DNA from 3 places in the Janibacter terrae genome. Region 1 is predicted to be linked to each of the others. Evidence: predicted binding sites of a transcription regulator. Region 1 holds the regulator's gene; each other region holds the start of a gene.
The links. Region 1 encodes LexA, which represses DNA repair genes until DNA is damaged. Its sites were predicted from a motif close to TCGAACANNTGTTCGA; they were not measured.

Region 1 (5,263 bases):
TACTGCACGGAGGTGATGTCGGCACCGCCGAGGTCCATGTCGAAGCCGGCGTCGCGCAGCGCGCGGATCTTGTGCTCCTCGCGCGCCTTGGTCTCGACGAACTCCTCGATGTCCGGGTGGTCGACGTCCAGCACGACCATCTTCGCCGCGCGACGGGTGGCGCCACCGGACTTGATGGTGCCCGCGGAGGCGTCGGCCCCGCGCATGAAGGAGACCGGGCCGGAGGCGGTGCCGCCGGAGGAGAGCAGCTCCTTGGAGGAGCGGATGCGGGAGAGGTTCAGGCCGGCACCGGAGCCGCCCTTGAAGATGAAGCCCTCCTCCTTGTACCAGTTGAGGATCGAGTCCATCGAGTCGTCGACCGAGAGGATGAAGCAGGCACTGACCTGCTGCGGGCTCTTGGTGCCGACGTTGAACCACACGGGCGAGTTGAAGCTGAAGATCTGGTGCAGGAGCGCGTAGGTCAGCTCGTGCTCGAAGACCTCCGCGTCGGCGTCGGTCGCGAAGTAACCGTGGTCCTTGCCCGCCTTGACGTAGGTGAGCACGACCCGGTCGATGAGCTGCTTGAGCCCGGCCTCACGCTCGGGCGAGCCGACGGCGCCGCGGAAGTACTTCGTCGTGACGATCGTGGAGGCGTTCACCGACCAGAAGTCGGGGAACTCGACCCCGCGCTGCTCGAAGATCGTCTCGCCGGTCTTCCAGTTCTGCTGGACGACGTCGCGCTTCTCCCACGTGACCTCGTCATAGGGGTGGACGCCCTCGGTCGTGTGGATGCGGTTGATCGTCAGGCCCTTGGTGCGGGACCCGCGACGGGCGCTGGGCTTGCCGGCGGTCTCGGTCATGCTCTCTCTCCTGGTCCGTGTGGTGACGGCTGTGCTGCTCGGGTGGTGCGAGTGGGTTCGTGCTGGGTCAGGTGGCCGCGGTGTGCTCGCGGCGAAGGGCGGTGATGGCCGCCTCGAAGTCGTCCAGGGAATCGAAGGACTGGTAGACGGACGCAAAACGTAGGTAGGCGACCTCGTCGAGCTCGCGCAGCGGCGGGAGGATCGCCATGCCCACCTCGTGCGCGTCGATCTCGGCGCTGCCCTGCGCCCGGATGCTCTCCTCGACGCGCTGGGCGAGGAGGGCGAGCTGGTCCTCGGTGACCGGTCGGCCCTGGCAGGCCTTGCGGACACCGGCCAGGACCTTGGCCCGGCTGAAGGGCTCGGCCGCACCAGACCGCTTGGTCACCGTGAGGCTCGCGCTCTCGAGGGTGGTGAAGCGGCGGCTGCACTCCGGGCACTGGCGGCGACGCCGGATGGCGCTGCCGTCGTCCGTGGTGCGGCTGTCGATGACGCGGGAGTCGTTGTGGCGGCAGAACGGGCAGTGCACGTCGGACTCCCTTCGTCGTGGCCGAAAGAACGGCTGGTCTGTGGATGGTGCGGTGGATGGCGTGGGGACGAACCCCGGATTTCTGTGGAGAACCGACCTCATCCTGTGCACTAGATGTGGACGAATGACAACGGTGTAACCACTAGATGTAGTGACCATTAGACGCCCCCGGAGCGCGTGACGCAAGTCCTGATCCACACCCGTCGACGAACGGCACGAGGGCCACCTCCACGTGCTGCGGAGGTGGCCCTCGGCCGGCCCGGACCCGGGTCGATGGGTCCGGGAGATCAGGTGCGACTCAGGGGGTCGGGATGGTCAGCGTCTGCCCCGCGTGCACGTACGAGGTCGACAGCCCGTTGGCCACCTGGAGGCGGGCGACGCCCTGCTGGACCGGCAGCTCGGGCAGCTCGGCGGCGGCGATCTGACCGAGAGTCTGCCCCGACCGGACGGTGACCTGCTCGGGCTGGGTCGCGGGCCCACCGAAGGCCATCGCGGCACCGGCGACGCTCGCGACCAGGAGCATCGAGGTCGTGACGGCCAGCCGACCGCGGCGGGTCATGCGCAGCCGGGTGGCGGGGCGGGCGAGGGCTGCATCGCCCGTGGGCACCGAGACGAGATGACGCGAGGGCGCCGGGCGCGCGCCGCGAAGGGGGGCGGGGGCGGCGGTGAGAGCGGTCATGCGGTCCTCCTGGCGGTGGCGGTTCTCTCGAACCGGTGTTCGATAGAACGTCTGTACGATGTCTAGCACGGGTGTTCGAAGAAAATCAAGGACACGCTCGAACAGATGTTTGAAATACCTGTTCGATCGGCCTACTGTCGTCGACACGGAGTAGTTGACCAGCGACCACCGACAACGGTGCCTCGCGGACACGGACGAAGGGTCGATCGATGAGCGGACAGGGCGAGGACACGGGCGAGGGCAACATCCACCAGCTCCCCGAGCGCGACACCGGGGACGGGTTGACCGCACGGCAGCGCAAGGTCCTCGAGGTCATCCGCAATGCCGTCGCGACGCGCGGCTACCCGCCGAGCCTGCGCGAGATCGGCGAGCTCGTCGGCCTCACCTCCCCCAGCTCCGTCGCCCACCAGCTCTCCTCCCTCGAGCGCAAGGGCTACCTGCGCCGCGACCCCAACCGCCCGCGGGCCATCGAGGTCATCTCCCCCGACGGCCACGACGCCCCGGCGGGCGAGGTCACCGACCTGGCCTCCATGCGGGGCGGCGCCGACCACGGCGATGCCGTCGTCGACCCGACCGGCTCCGGCGACGCGCGTCCCGAGGCCAGCTACGTCCCCGTCCTCGGCCAGATCGCCGCCGGTGTCCCGATCACCGCCGAGGAGGTCGTCGACGACGTCTTCCCCCTGCCCAAGCAGATCGTCGGCGAGGGCTCGCTGTTTCTGCTGAAGGTCGTCGGCGACTCGATGATCGACGCCGCCATCTGCGACGGCGACTGGGTCGTCGTGCGTCAGCAGCCGCAGGCGGACAACGGCGACATCGTCGCGGCCATGCTCGACAACGAAGCGACGGTCAAGACCTTCAAGCGCAAGGACGGCCACGTGTGGCTGCTCCCCCACAACCCCGCCTTCGACCCGATCGACGGCGACCACGCGACGATCCTCGGCAAGGTCACCGCGGTGCTGCGCCGCCTGTGACCGACAGCTCGAGGACCGCGTCGACGAGGGAGCGAAGGGAGTCCCGCAGCTCCCCGTCCACGCGGTGGTCGACGAGGTCGTCCCCCCGCGTGGGTCCGCGGGTGATCAGCGAGACCGGGATCCCGCGCTTGGCCGCGTGCCGCACGAACCGCAGCCCCGACATCACCTGCAGCGAGCTGCCCAGCACGAGCAGGCTCGGCGCGGCGTCGACGAGGTCGTAGCAGCGCTGCACGAGCGGCTTGGCGACCGATCCGCCGAAGAAGACGACGTCGGGCTTGAGCGTGTCGGCGCCGCACTCCTCGCAGCACGGGGCGACGAAACGGCCGACGTCGACCGACTCCAGCCGCACGTCGCCGTCGGGTCGGATCTCGTCGCTGTCGGCGTCGAAGCCGGGGTTGGCGGCGGCCATCCGCGCATCGAGGACCTGCCGGTCCACCCGTGTGCCGCAGGTCAGGCAGACCGCTTCGACGAGGTTGCCGTGCAGCTCGACGACGTCGCGGGTGTCGGCCGCCTGGTGCAGGCCGTCGACGTTCTGCGTGATGACGGGGCCGGCCGCCCCGATCTGCTGCAGCCGGGTGACCAGGTGGTGGGCGTCGTTGGGGCGCGCCGCGTGGAACCGCCGCCAGCCGACATAGCTGCGGGCCCAGTACCGCTGGCGCGCCTCGCTGCTCCCAACGAACTCGGAGTAGTGCATGGGCGACACCCGCCGTGTGCCGTCCGGCCCGCGGTAGTCCGGGATGCCGGAGTCGGTCGACATGCCGGCGCCGGTGAGCACGAGGGCCGGACCGGCCGACAGCACCCGGGCGATGTCCTCGATCACCGCACCAGTATGAGGTGCTCGGCGCCCTCGGGTGAGCGGGAGCGGCACCGGCCGAGCCGGACGACCTACCATGGCTCCATGATCGACGCCGCCGGGCTCCGCGTGATGCGGGCCATCGCCGAGGAGGGCAGCTTCACCGCCGCCGCCCTCGCTCTCGGCTACTCGCAGCCGGCGGTCTCCCAGATGGTCAAGCGCCTCGAGCAACGGACCGGGACCGTCCTCGTGGAGAAGGTCGGCCGCTCCGTGCGGCTCACCGAGGCCGGTGCGGTGCTCGCGCGCCACGCGACGCCGGTCCTCGCGGCGCTCGACGCCGCCGAGGAGGAGGTCGCCGCGATCGCCGGGCTGCGCTCCGGCCGGGTGCGGCTCATGGCCTTCCCCTCGTCGTCGGTCACCCTCGTCCCCCGCGCGCTGGCCGCGGTGCGGGCCGAGCACCCGGACCTGTCGGTGCAGTTCGCCGAGGCGGAGCCGCCCGAGTCGATCGCCGCGCTGCGCGCCGGCGACGTCGACCTCGCGGTGGCCTTCAGCTACGAGGGCAGCGACCTGGCCCGTGGCGAGGACCTCGAGGGCTTCGTCGTGCACCCCCTCATCGACGAGGAGGTCCGGGTCGCCCTCCCCCGTGACCACCCGCTGGCCGTCAAGGAGACGGTCTCGATGACCGACCTCACCGATGAGGACTGGATCGCCGGCTGCGCGCGCTGCCGGGGCCACCTGCTGAAGATCGCGCACGACGCGGGGTTCGCGCCCAAGGTGGCCTTCGAGACCGAGGACTACGTCGCTGTCCAGGGCTTCGTCGCCGCCGGTCTGGGTGTCGCGCTCATCCCCGACCTCATCCGCGCGGCGACGTCCAACGACGACGTCGTCATCCGCCCGCTCGACCCGAAGAGCCGACGCCGGATCCACGTCGTGACGACCGAGGACCTGCTGAAGGTCCCCGCGGTCGCGACGACCCTCGAGGCGCTCGTCGCCTCGGCCGCCGCGGCCACACCCTCGGCCGTCAGCTGACCGGCACCGCCCACTCCTGCCAGTCGTTGAGCAGCGCCTCCGGCCGGTCGGAGGCCATGATCACCACCCCCGGGTAGTCCTGGAGGATCCCCCGCAGCATCTCCCGACCCTGCGGACCCAGGTCGTCGTCGACGTGCTCGAGCAGGAGCAGTGCCGGCGCGCCGATGGTCGCGCGGGCGACCCACAGTCGAGCGATCTCCTGGCGCGTGAGCGGTTCACCGCCACGGCGAAGGGGGGTCCGCTCACCTTCCGGCAGGCTCGCCACCCGGTCGGCCAGGCCGACGGCTGCCAGGGCCGCGCTGCCCTCCCCTTCGTCCAGGTCGGGCTGGCGGTAGCGCACGGCGCGCGAGACGCTCCCCCGCTCGAGGCGGCCACCGACGGGTGCGTAGCCGACGCGCCGACGGCGGCTCCTGGGGCCGGTGTGCG
Region 2 (5,263 bases), 1.1 Mb from region 1:
GACTACAAGATCAGGACGAAGGGGGGAAGCCCTCCAGGTCCCAGCGCTCCACGACGTGGCAGCGGCCGCTCTCCCACCAGGCCAGCTGCAGCTCGGCGAGCGTGCAGGCGGCCGGCAGCAGGTGGCCGAGCGAACGTCGGGTGGAGGCGATCGAGACTCCGTCGCGGGCCGCGTCGAGGGTGAGGTGCGGGACGGGGACGCGACCGAACCTCCCTTCGTAGGGAGGGAACGCGGGGAAGGCAGTGGCGAGGGCCGCCGTGAGGGCGCGCAGCGGGGCGTCCGGCTCGGGGCGCAGGTGGATGATGCCGTCGGGGAACTGGTCGATCTCGTCGAGCCGCACCGTGATCGGCGCCGTCCGGGCCGCGATCGCGGCGACCGTGGCGAGCTGGTGCGGGGTCGGCGCCGGGGCGAAGGGGGCCAGCGCCGTGATGTGCGCGTGGCCGAACGCCGGGTCCGTGGAGACGAACCCGGCGTCGTGGTGGGCGGTGCGCTCGACGACCCAGGCCTCCAGCGGTGGGACCGGGAGCTGCAGGACGGTGTGCCCCGACGCCCCCTGCGGGTTCGTCATGGCGTCACCGTAGACCTGCCCGTCAGTCCTCCGGCAGCTCGGCGAAGGTCTGCTTCGTCGCGTTGTACCAGCCGAGCGCCTTGCGGGGGCGCAGCCACCGCTTCTTCATCGTCGGTCCTCTCGTGGTGGGGTCTCTCGTGGTGGTGACGACCGGGGGAGCGCGGATGTGACCGGCCGGCGGCGCAGGTCCTCCCGCCGGGTGACGCGACCGAGCACCTCGAGGTCGGCGCGGAAGGTGATGCCCCGCACCACGCCCCCTTCGATCGAGCACGGCGATCTCCCTTCGCCCGTCGATCCGCTCCGGGGTGCCGGTGGCGATCGCGGCCGCGTCCGCCGTGACCCTCGCCTGCGGCGCGAGCCCCTCGTCGCCGTGCCTCAGCCCACTGACGCACGGGGCGGGTCCAGTGTGACTGGCAGGCTGGCCCCATGACACGCACCCGCGACGCCTGGTCCCTCGACCGCATGCCCGACCAGACCGGCCGGACCGTGGTGGTCACCGGGGCCAGCTCGGGGCTGGGCGCCGTCACCGCCCGTGAGCTCGCCGCGCGGGGCGCGCACGTCGTCCTCGCCTGCCGGGACACGGCGAAGGGGGAGGCCGTCGCCGCCGATCTCGAGCGCGCGCAGGTCGTGCGCCTGGACCTGTCGTCGCTGGACTCGGTGCGCGTGGCCGCGCGGGAGGTCCGCGACCGGCACGAGCGGATCGACCTGCTCGTCAACAACGCGGGGGTGATGATGACCCCGCGGGGAGTGACGGCGGACGGTTTCGAGCTGCAGGTCGGCACGAACCACCTGGGCCACTTCGCGCTCACCGCGCTCCTGCTCGAGCGACTGCTGGTGACGCCGGGGTCGCGCGTGGTGACGGTGTCGAGCCTCGCGCACCGGTTCGGGGGCGGTCGTCTGGACGTCGACGACCTGCAGTCCGAGCGGGGCTACGACCCGATGGGCGCCTACGGGCGCTCGAAGCTGGCCAACCTGCTCTTCACCCATGAGCTGCAGCGGCGGTTGTCCGAGGCTGGGGCGGGGACGATCGCGCTCGCCGCGCACCCCGGGCTCTCCCGGACCGCCCTGGCCCGGTACCTGCCCGCCCCGGCCCGTCCGCTGGTCGCGGCAGGCAACGTGCTCGTCGGGCAGAGCGCGGCGAAGGGGGCCCTGCCGATCCTGCGCGCCGCGACCGACCCGGCCGCGGTCGGCGGCGAGTACTACGGCCCGAGCGGGTTCCGCGAGTTCCGTGGCCGTCCGGTGGCGGTCGGCTCCTCCCGCGGGTCGCGGGACCCGGAGGTGATGCGCCGGCTGTGGGAGGTCTCGGAGGAGCTCACCGGGGTGCCTTTCCCCGAACTCGCCCCCGCTCCCTGAGGGCCACCCGGGGGCACGCTCCCTGAGGAGGTTGCGCACCCCGACCCACGCTCCCTGAGGAGGTTGCGCAGCAACCGTCTCGAAGGGCCACCATCCCCAGACCCCCACCCGACCCAGCGCCCGTCCACAGCACCCCAACGCTCCCGACCGCTGTCGGTGGTCGAACATACGATCGATGCATGTCAGAGGCGACGGTGCGTGACGCGGACCCGGGACCGGACCCGGTCCTGCGGGACGCGCTGCGCCCGTTGCTCGACACCGACGTCGACAGGGTGTGGCAGCTGCCCGACGCCGAGGTCACCGACGGGCTGGCGGCGCTGGGCCGGGCGAGGCAGCTGCTGGCCGTGGCCGAGGTCGCGCTGGTGCGCGAGGGCATCTCCCGGGGGCTGCCGACGCAGACCTCGTGGTCGGTCCACGACTGGGTGGGCGTCAGCGAGGGGCGGCACGCCCCGCGCCCCGAGTCCCGGCACGTGTCGTCGGTGGTGCGCGTGGCGACGACCGGCCTGCGGGCTGGCAGCGGGGTGAGCGACCCGAGCGCGGGCATGGCCCCGGAGCCCACCGGTGACGCCGGGATCGCAGGCGTCGTGGCGGCCTTCGAGGCGGGAGACCTGCCGCTGGGCAAGGCCGACCAGCTGGTGCGATTCGAGGAGGGTGTGCGGCGAGTGGCCGACCGCGACCTCCTCGACGCGGACCTGGGGCTCCTCCTGGGCGAGGCCCGCGACGGGCTCGTCGCCACGGGCCCGGACGGACGCACCCCGCAGCGGGTCTCGGGCCTCGACGAGAAGAAGCTGGCCGCGGCCATCACGATGACCACCCGGATGCTGCGTCCCGACAAGGACCTGGGTGAGGACGACGAGCGGCACAAGGCGTCGCGCTCCCTCACCTCGCACACGGATGCGTGCGGCATGACCCGGTACAAGCTCGTCCTGGACCCGGAGGGCGCCGCGATCATCGACGCGGCAGTCGCCGCGCTGTCCGCCCCCGTCAAGGGCCCCGAGGGCGAGCCGGACGACCGCTCCCCGGCCAGGCGTCGCGCCGACGCGTTGCTCGCGGTCGTCGAGCGGGGTGTCTCGGCCCCGGTGGGAACGCCCCCCGGCGACAAGGCCAGGGTCGTCGTCACGATCAGCCTGGCCGCCCTGACGGCCCACCTCGCGCAGGGCCGCTGCGGTGCCTGTGGTCAGGACCTGCCGACCACGGCCTTCGGGGGTCATGCCGGCGGGTCCACCGCCACGGGGCAGGTCCTGCCCCCGTCCGCGGTGCGCCGGCTGGCCTGCGAGGGCGGGATCATCCCGGCCCTGCTGGGCACCGACAGCGAACCCTTGGAGCTGGGCCGCGCGGCACGCTTCTTCACCCCGGGCCAGAAGCGCGCCCTGTACCTCCGTGACGGCGGGTGCACCTTCCCCGGGTGCACCATGCCCGCCCACTGGTCCGACGCCCACCACGTGCAGTACTGGTCCCTGGGAGGGGGCACCGACATCGGCAACGCGGCCCTGCTGTGCGAGCGCCACCACACGCGGGTCCATGCCCGCGACCTGGCCTGCACCATCACGGCGACCGGCGTGACCTGGCACGTCTAGCTGCCGCGCCCCGGACCCGGCCCGCCACGGGCCGGGCCACAGTCGTGCTCACGCGTTCGCCGGGGCCTCGGTGCCCGCGCCACGGCGGCGGATGGTCGGGTCGGCGCCGGCGCCGGACGTGCCGTGCTCGGCGCCGAGGACGACGAAGCCGTTGTCGGCGAGCATCTCGAGGTCGGCCTGCGCGGCCTGGCCCTCGGAGGTCAGGTAGTCGCCGAGGAAGATCGAGTTGGCCACCTGCAGCGCGACCGCCTGCAACGACCGCAGGTGCATCTCGCGGCCGCCGGCGATCCGCACCTCCCTGTCGGGGGCCACGAAGCGGGCCATCGTGAGGATCCGCAGGCAGCGAAGGGGGGTGAGCTCCCAGGTGTCCGCCAAGGGAGTGCCGTCGAAGGGCATGAGGAAGTTCACCGGGATCGAGTCCACATCGAGGTCCCGCAGCGCGAAGAGCGCCTCGACGAGCTGTTCGTCGCTCTCGCCGAGACCGGCGATGAGCCCGGAGCAGGGGGAGAGGCCGGCGGACGTCGCCCTGCCGATCGTGTCGACCCGGTCCTCGTAGGTGTGCGTCTGGACGACGGCGTCGTGGTGGGACTCGGCGGTGTTGATGTTGTGGTTGTAGGCGTCGACTCCCGCAGTGCGCAGCCGCTCGGCCTGTCCGTCCTTGAGCAGTCCGAGGCAGGCGCACACCTCGACGCCCTCGTTGGCCTCCTTGAGCGCCTCGGTCATCGCGACGACCCGGTCGACGTCCCGGTCCGAGGGGCCGCGCCCGGAGGCGACCAGGCACACGCGGGTCGCGCCGCCGCGCAGCCCGGCGGCGGCCTGGTCGATGGCCTCGTCGGTCGACAGCCACGAGTACGTGAGGATCGGCGCCTGCGAGCCGAGGGCCTGGGAGCAGTAGCTGCAGTTCTCCGGGCACAGCCCCGACTTGAGGTTGACGAGGTAGTTGACCTTGACGGTGTTGCCGAAGTGCTCGCGGCGCAGCCGGGCCGCGGCCACGACCGCGGCCATGACCTCGGTGTCGTCCGTGCGCAGCACGGCGAGCGCGTCGGCCTCGGTGGCCCGGCCTCCCTCGAGGATCCGGTCGGCGAGCTGGTCGAACGTGGTGGTCATGGCGCCCCTTCGGTGAACGTCGTTCAGTGAACGACGTTCAGGTTACCCGGCCGGGCTCCGGCCGGGCGTCAGGCAGCGAAGGGAGCGCCCAGGGGCGACGATCGTCATGCCCGCGACTGGTGCGGTGTCGAAGCCGGGCAGCAGCGCCGCGGCCTCCTCGAGACCGATGGTCCGCTCGACGAGCCGCTGGGGCTGGAGCGCTCCCGACTCGATGAGCGCGAGCATGCCCGGGTAGTCGACAGCGGCCATGCCGTGGCTCCCGAGCAGGTCGAGCTCCCACCCGATGACGCGCGCCATCGGCACCCGGGGGTGCCCGTCGACCGGTGGCAGCAGGCCGACCTGCACGTGCCGGCCGCGCCGCCGCAGGCTGTGGATCGCGGCGGCGCAGGTCTGCTCGCTGCCCACCGCGTCGACCGCGACGTGGCTCCCACCGCCGGTGAGAGCCGTGACCGCTGCGCCGACGTCCCGGCCGTCGGCGAGGACGACGTGCTCTGCACCGAGATCCGTCGCGAGACCGAGCGCCTCGGGATTGCGGTCGACCGCGACGACCCGGGCCCCGAGGGCGCGGGCGATCATCACGGCACTCAGCCCGACGCCGCCGGCCCCGACGACGGTGACCCACTCTCCCTTCGCCACTGCGGCGCGGGCGACGAGGGCG
Region 3 (5,263 bases), 970 kb from region 1:
TGGGCGATCCACCCGCGCGGGTCCTCGAGCAGCTTGGCCCGCAGCTCGTCGAGCTCGGCGCCGCTGGCCGCGGGTCCGATGACGAGGCCCTTGCCACCGGATCCGTCCACCGGCTTGGTCACCATCTCGTCGAGCCGGCCGAGCACCTCCCGCAGGGCCTCGGGCTCCTGGAGCCGGTAGGTGTCGACATTGGGCAGGATCGGGTCCTCGTCGAGGTAGTACCGCGTGAGCTCCGGGACGTAGGAGTAGACGAGCTTGTCGTCGGCGACGCCGTTGCCGATCGCGTTGGCCAGCGTCACGCGCCCCGCGCGGACGGCGGAGACCAGTCCTGTCACGCCGAGCATCGAGTCGCGCCGGAAGTGCACCGGGTCGAGGAAGTCGTCGTCGATGCGCCGGTAGATGACGTCGACGCGCTCCTCCCCGTGCGTCGTGCGCATGCGCACCTCGCCGCCGCGCACGACGAGGTCACGCCCCTCGACGAGCTCCACGCCCATCATCCGGGCGAGCAGCGTGTGCTCGAAGTACGCGCTGTTGTAGACGCCGGGGGTGAGCACGACGACGGTCGGGTCGACCCTCCCTTCGGGCGCCGAGGCGCGCAGCGCGTGCAGGAGCATGCGCGGGTAGTCGTGCACGGGCCGGATCCGCATCGTCGCGAAGGCCTCGGGGAAGACGTTGGTCATCGCGCGGCGGTTGGCGATGACGTAGGAGACGCCGGAGGGGACGCGGACGTTGTCCTCGAGGACGCGGAAGGTCCCCTCCTCGTCGCGGATGAGGTCGATGCCGCTCACGTGCGCGCGCACCCCACCCGGCGGTCGCAGACCGGTCACCGCACGGTGGTAGTGGCTCGACGTGGCGATGAGCTTCCACGGGACGATGCCGTCCTCGACCGCCCGGGGCAGCCCGCCGGTGCGGCTGTAGATGTCGTCGAGGAAGGCCTCGAGGACCTTGACGCGCTGCGCGACGCCCTGCTCGACCGCCTGCCAGGCGTCCGCGTCGATGACCCGAGGGACGGCGTCGAGGGGGAAGGGGCGTTCCTCGCCGGCGTGGTCGAACGTGACCCCCTGGTCGAAGAACATCCGGGCGAGGGCGTCCGCACGGTCCTTCAGCTCCTGCGGCTCCATCGAGCGCAGCGTGTGGTGGATCGGCTTGTACGGCGGGCGGGGCTCGCCCCCTTCGCCGAGCATCTCGTCCCATGCCGCACTGGGTGCGTAGGTCCCGAAGAGAGAGTCGTTGACGGTCACGCGCCCACCCTACGCACGAGCGGGTGGTGCCACGCGGTCGTAGCGCGGTGCCAGACTCGCGCCATGCCCTACCTCCCCGACCACGACCGGGTCAACGACGAGGACCTGGTGCTCGACGTCATCGCCCAGCACCCGCTCGCCTCGCTCGTCACCCACGACGGCACCTCCCCGGAGGTCGACCTCATCCCCCTGCTCGCGCAGCGGACCGCGTCCGGCATCGAGCTCATCGGGCACGTGGCGCGCGCCAACCCGGTGTGGCAGGTCGGACGGCACGAAGGGGAGTCCCTCGCCGTCTTCCGCGCCACGGACCACTACATCTCCCCCACCTGGTACCCGAGCAAGGCCGAGCACCACCGCACGGTGCCGACGTGGAACTACGTCGCCGTCCACGCCTGGGGTCCGCTGGAGGTGCACGACGACCCGCGGTGGGTGCGGACGGCGGTCGCGAGGCTGACGTCCCACATGGAGGCGGGACGCGAGGAGCCGTGGCGGATGGGCATGGCACCGCCCGGGTACGTGGACGAGCAGCTGGCCCATGTCGTCGGGATCCGCATCCCCGTGCGCCGGGTGACCGGGAAGTTCAAGGTCTCGGCGCACAAGAGCGACCCCGACCGCCTCGGGGCCCGCGACGGCGTCGCGGCCGACGGCCCCGGCCCGGGCGCCGGGTCGAACCCGGACCTGCTCGTCGAGTGGATGAGCCGGCCGCCCGGCGGAACTAGTCGCGCTGGTGCTCCGGCTGCGCGTCGAGCGCCTCGTTGATGACCAGGCGCGCGACCTCGCTGCCGTAGCCCTTGCGGGCGAGCATCCCGGCGAGGCGCCGAGCCTGCACGGTGCGGTCCAGGCCGTGCATGGAGCGCAGCTTCTTCGCGACGAGCTCATGGGCGCGGGCCCGCTCGTCCTCCGGGTCGACCTCGTCGAGCACCGCCTGGGCGAGCTCGTCGTCGACCCCCTTCCTGCGCAGCTCGTGGGAGAGCGCGCGCTTCGCCAGACCGCGACCGGCCTGCTTGGAGCGCACGAAGGCCTGGGCGTAGGCCTCGTCGTCGACGAGGCCCACCTGCTCGAAGCGATCGAGCACATCCGCCGCGACGTCGTCGGGGCAGCCCTTGCGGCGCAAGGCCTTCTCCAGCTCGGCGCGCGACTTGGGCGAACCGGTCAGCAGGCGCAGGACGACGGCGCGGGCCACCGCGTACGGGTCGGCGTCGGAGTCGCTCTCCCGGCCCGCGGGGTCCGGCGGCGGGGCGGCACCGCGCTCGACGGCGGAGACCGCCGCACGCAGGCCCTCGAGCGTGCGCGCGGCGGCTCCCTCGTCAGTGCTCATGTCGCGGCTCAGAAGTCGACCGGGACCTCGGCCGGCTCGTCGGCCTCCTCGACGGGAACGACCCCGATGCCGAGCTTGGTCTTGATCTTGGCCTCGATCTCCTCGCCGAGCTGCGGGTTGTCCTTGAGGAACTTGCGGGCATTTTCCTTGCCCTGACCCAGCTGGTCGCCCTCGTACGTGTACCAGGCTCCGGCCTTGCGGACGAAGCCGTGCTCGACGCCCATGTCGATCAGGCCGCCCTCGCGGGAGATGCCCTGGCCGTAGAGGATGTCGAACTCCGCCTGCTTGAAGGGCGGGGAGACCTTGTTCTTCACGACCTTGACCCGGGTGCGGTTGCCGACCGGGTCGGTGCCGTCCTTGAGGGTCTCGATGCGGCGCACGTCCAGGCGGACGGAGGCGTAGAACTTCAGCGCCTTGCCACCCGTGGTGGTCTCGGGCGAGCCGAACATGACGCCGATCTTCTCGCGGAGCTGGTTGATGAAGATCGCGGTCGTGCCGGAGGTGTTGAGCGCGCCGGTGATCTTGCGCAGCGCCTGGCTCATGAGACGGGCCTGCAGACCGACGTGGCTGTCACCCATCTCGCCCTCGATCTCGGCGCGGGGCACGAGCGCCGCGACGGAGTCGATGACGATGACGTCGAGCGCGCCGGAGCGGATGAGCATGTCGGCGATCTCGAGCGCCTGCTCACCGGTGTCCGGCTGGCTGACGAGGAGGGCGTCGGTGTCGACACCCAGCTTCTTGGCGTACTCGGGGTCGAGGGCGTGCTCGGCGTCGATGAACGCCGCGATGCCCCCACCTCGCTGGGCGTTGGCGACCGCGTGCAGGGCGACCGTCGTCTTTCCGGAGGACTCCGGGCCGTAGATCTCGACGACTCGGCCACGGGGCAGGCCGCCGATGCCGAGGGCGACGTCCAGGGCGATCGCGCCGGTCGGGATGACCGCGATCGGGGGGCGCACGTCGTCGCCCAGGCGCATCACCGCGCCCTTGCCGTGGGCCTTCTCGATCTGCCCCATGACGTTGTCGAGGGACTTGAGCTTCTGCTCGTGGAGCTTGCTGTCGATGGCGGTGACCTCAGCCATGCCACACCTTCCTTGTCATCGTGTCGGGCGCGTCCACCGGCGACCAGTTCCCACACAGTCGGACGTCTCGTGCTGTCTGGTCAGACGCTAGGAGCCACCACCGACAACCGTCCGCAGCTGCCGTGGGGCTGTGGACACCGCGGCTGCCGGATGGGCACCTGTGGACGACGTTACCCGTACAGGTGTTCGAGGGTGGGAGGTGGCGCGCCGACACGCCGTCACGACAGGATGAGGACGTGCAGACCGTCACCCCCGAGGCCCTCGCCCGCGCCCTGACCGCCCTGCCCGACGACCCGCGGGTCGTCGTCTCCGGCAACCACAGCGTCCCGTGGGCGCTCGTGCACCTGCTCGACGCGACCCTCGAGACCTACACGCTCAACATGCTCAACGGCCCGGCCGGCCTCCCCGACCGCGCGGGCGTGACGCTCGAGACGAGCTTCGTCGGGCCCGGGCAGCGGCGCCGCGCCGGGCTGCGGTACGTGCCGAGCCGCCTCTCGCTCGTCCCGGTCCTCTACCGCGACCGGCTCCCCGTCGACTGCGTCCTCGTGCACTGCGCTCCTCCGCGCGAGGGGCACCTCTCCCTCGGCCTCGAGGTCAACCTCCTGCCCGGCGCCATCGAGGCCTGCCGCGAGCGCGGCGGGCTCGTCGTCGCGATGGTCAACGACCGGATGCCCTACACCCACGGTGACGCGCGGGTCCCGCTCGACCACGTCGACCTCGCGGTCGAGGTGAGCGAGCCGCTCCCTTCGCCCACCGCCGGTGCGCCCCTCGGGGAGGAGACGAGCGCCATCGGCCGCCGCGTCGCCGCGATGGTCCCCGACGGCGCCACCCTGCAGATGGGCATCGGGGCCGTCCCCGACGCGGCGCTCGCCGCGCTCACCGAGCACCGCGAGCTGCGGCTGTGGACGGAGATGTTCTCCGACGGCGTGCTGGCCCTCGACGCGGCCGGCGCACTCGACCCGGACCACCCCCTCACCACGTCCTTCATCTTCGGCTCCCCCGAGCTCTACGCCTGGGTCGACGGCAACCCACGGGTGCAGATGGCCCGCACCGAGCGCACCAACGACCCCGGGCTCATCGCGCGGCAGCGCTCGATGACCTCGATCAACACGGCGCTCCAGGTCGACCTCTTCGGGCAGGCCAACGCCTCCCGGCTCGGCGCCCGCATCCACAGCGGCTTCGGCGGGCAGACCGACTTCATCGTCGGCGCGCTGCACTCCCCCGGCGGGCAGGCCTTCCTCGCGCTGCGCTCGTGGCACCCGCGCGCCGACGTCAGCACGATCGTGCCGCTCGTCGACGAGCCGGTGACCTCCTTCCAGGCCACCGCGATCGTCACCGAGCAGGGCACCGCCCCGCTCTTCGGCCACTCCGAGCGGGACCAGGCCCGGGCGCTCATCGAGCAGGCCGCCCACCCCCGCGTGCGCGAGGAGCTGTGGGAGGAGGCCGCGGAGCTCGGTCTGGCGTGACCCCTTCGCTCCTAGGCGCGCAGGAGGGTCTCGATGCGGCGGGAGGTGGCCCAGATGCCGACCACGCCCAGCACGAGCAGGTAGGCGACGTGCCAGAGCAGGCCCCACCCCACCTCGCCGAGCATGAGGCCGCGCTCGAGCGCGACGCCGTGGTAGAGC

Region 2: a site for LexA is predicted at 2,082-2,097, ahead of V3C34_RS03055 (HNH endonuclease signature motif containing protein). Genes of this name have one in related genera too.
Region 3: a site for LexA is predicted at 3,813-3,828, ahead of recA (recombinase RecA). Genes of this name have one in related genera too.

The regions. Positions count from the first base shown of each region.
Region 1 is NZ_CP144167.1:1,708,266-1,713,528, reverse strand. It holds gene V3C34_RS08460 (vitamin B12-dependent ribonucleotide reductase) at 1-839, opposite strand, end outside; gene nrdR (transcriptional regulator NrdR) at 907-1,365, opposite strand; gene V3C34_RS08450 (LysM peptidoglycan-binding domain-containing protein) at 1,664-2,044, opposite strand; gene lexA (transcriptional repressor LexA) at 2,254-3,015, shown strand; gene V3C34_RS08440 (Sir2 family NAD-dependent protein deacetylase) at 2,990-3,835, opposite strand; gene V3C34_RS08435 (LysR family transcriptional regulator) at 3,914-4,837, shown strand; gene V3C34_RS08430 (ABC transporter ATP-binding protein) at 4,830-5,263, opposite strand, start outside.
Region 2 is NZ_CP144167.1:607,225-612,487, forward strand. It holds gene V3C34_RS03045 (2'-5' RNA ligase family protein) at 11-568, opposite strand; gene V3C34_RS03050 (oxidoreductase) at 995-1,921, shown strand; gene V3C34_RS03055 (HNH endonuclease signature motif containing protein) at 2,101-3,498, shown strand; gene bioB (biotin synthase BioB) at 3,547-4,605, opposite strand; gene V3C34_RS03065 (zinc-binding dehydrogenase) at 4,648-5,263, opposite strand, start outside.
Region 3 is NZ_CP144167.1:2,675,298-2,680,560, forward strand. It holds gene V3C34_RS13210 (circularly permuted type 2 ATP-grasp protein) at 1-1,184, opposite strand, end outside; gene V3C34_RS13215 (FMN-binding negative transcriptional regulator) at 1,305-2,000, shown strand; gene V3C34_RS13220 (regulatory protein RecX) at 1,957-2,559, opposite strand; gene recA (recombinase RecA) at 2,568-3,638, opposite strand; gene V3C34_RS13230 (acetyl-CoA hydrolase/transferase family protein) at 3,875-5,104, shown strand; gene V3C34_RS13235 (ABC transporter permease) at 5,116-5,263, opposite strand, start outside.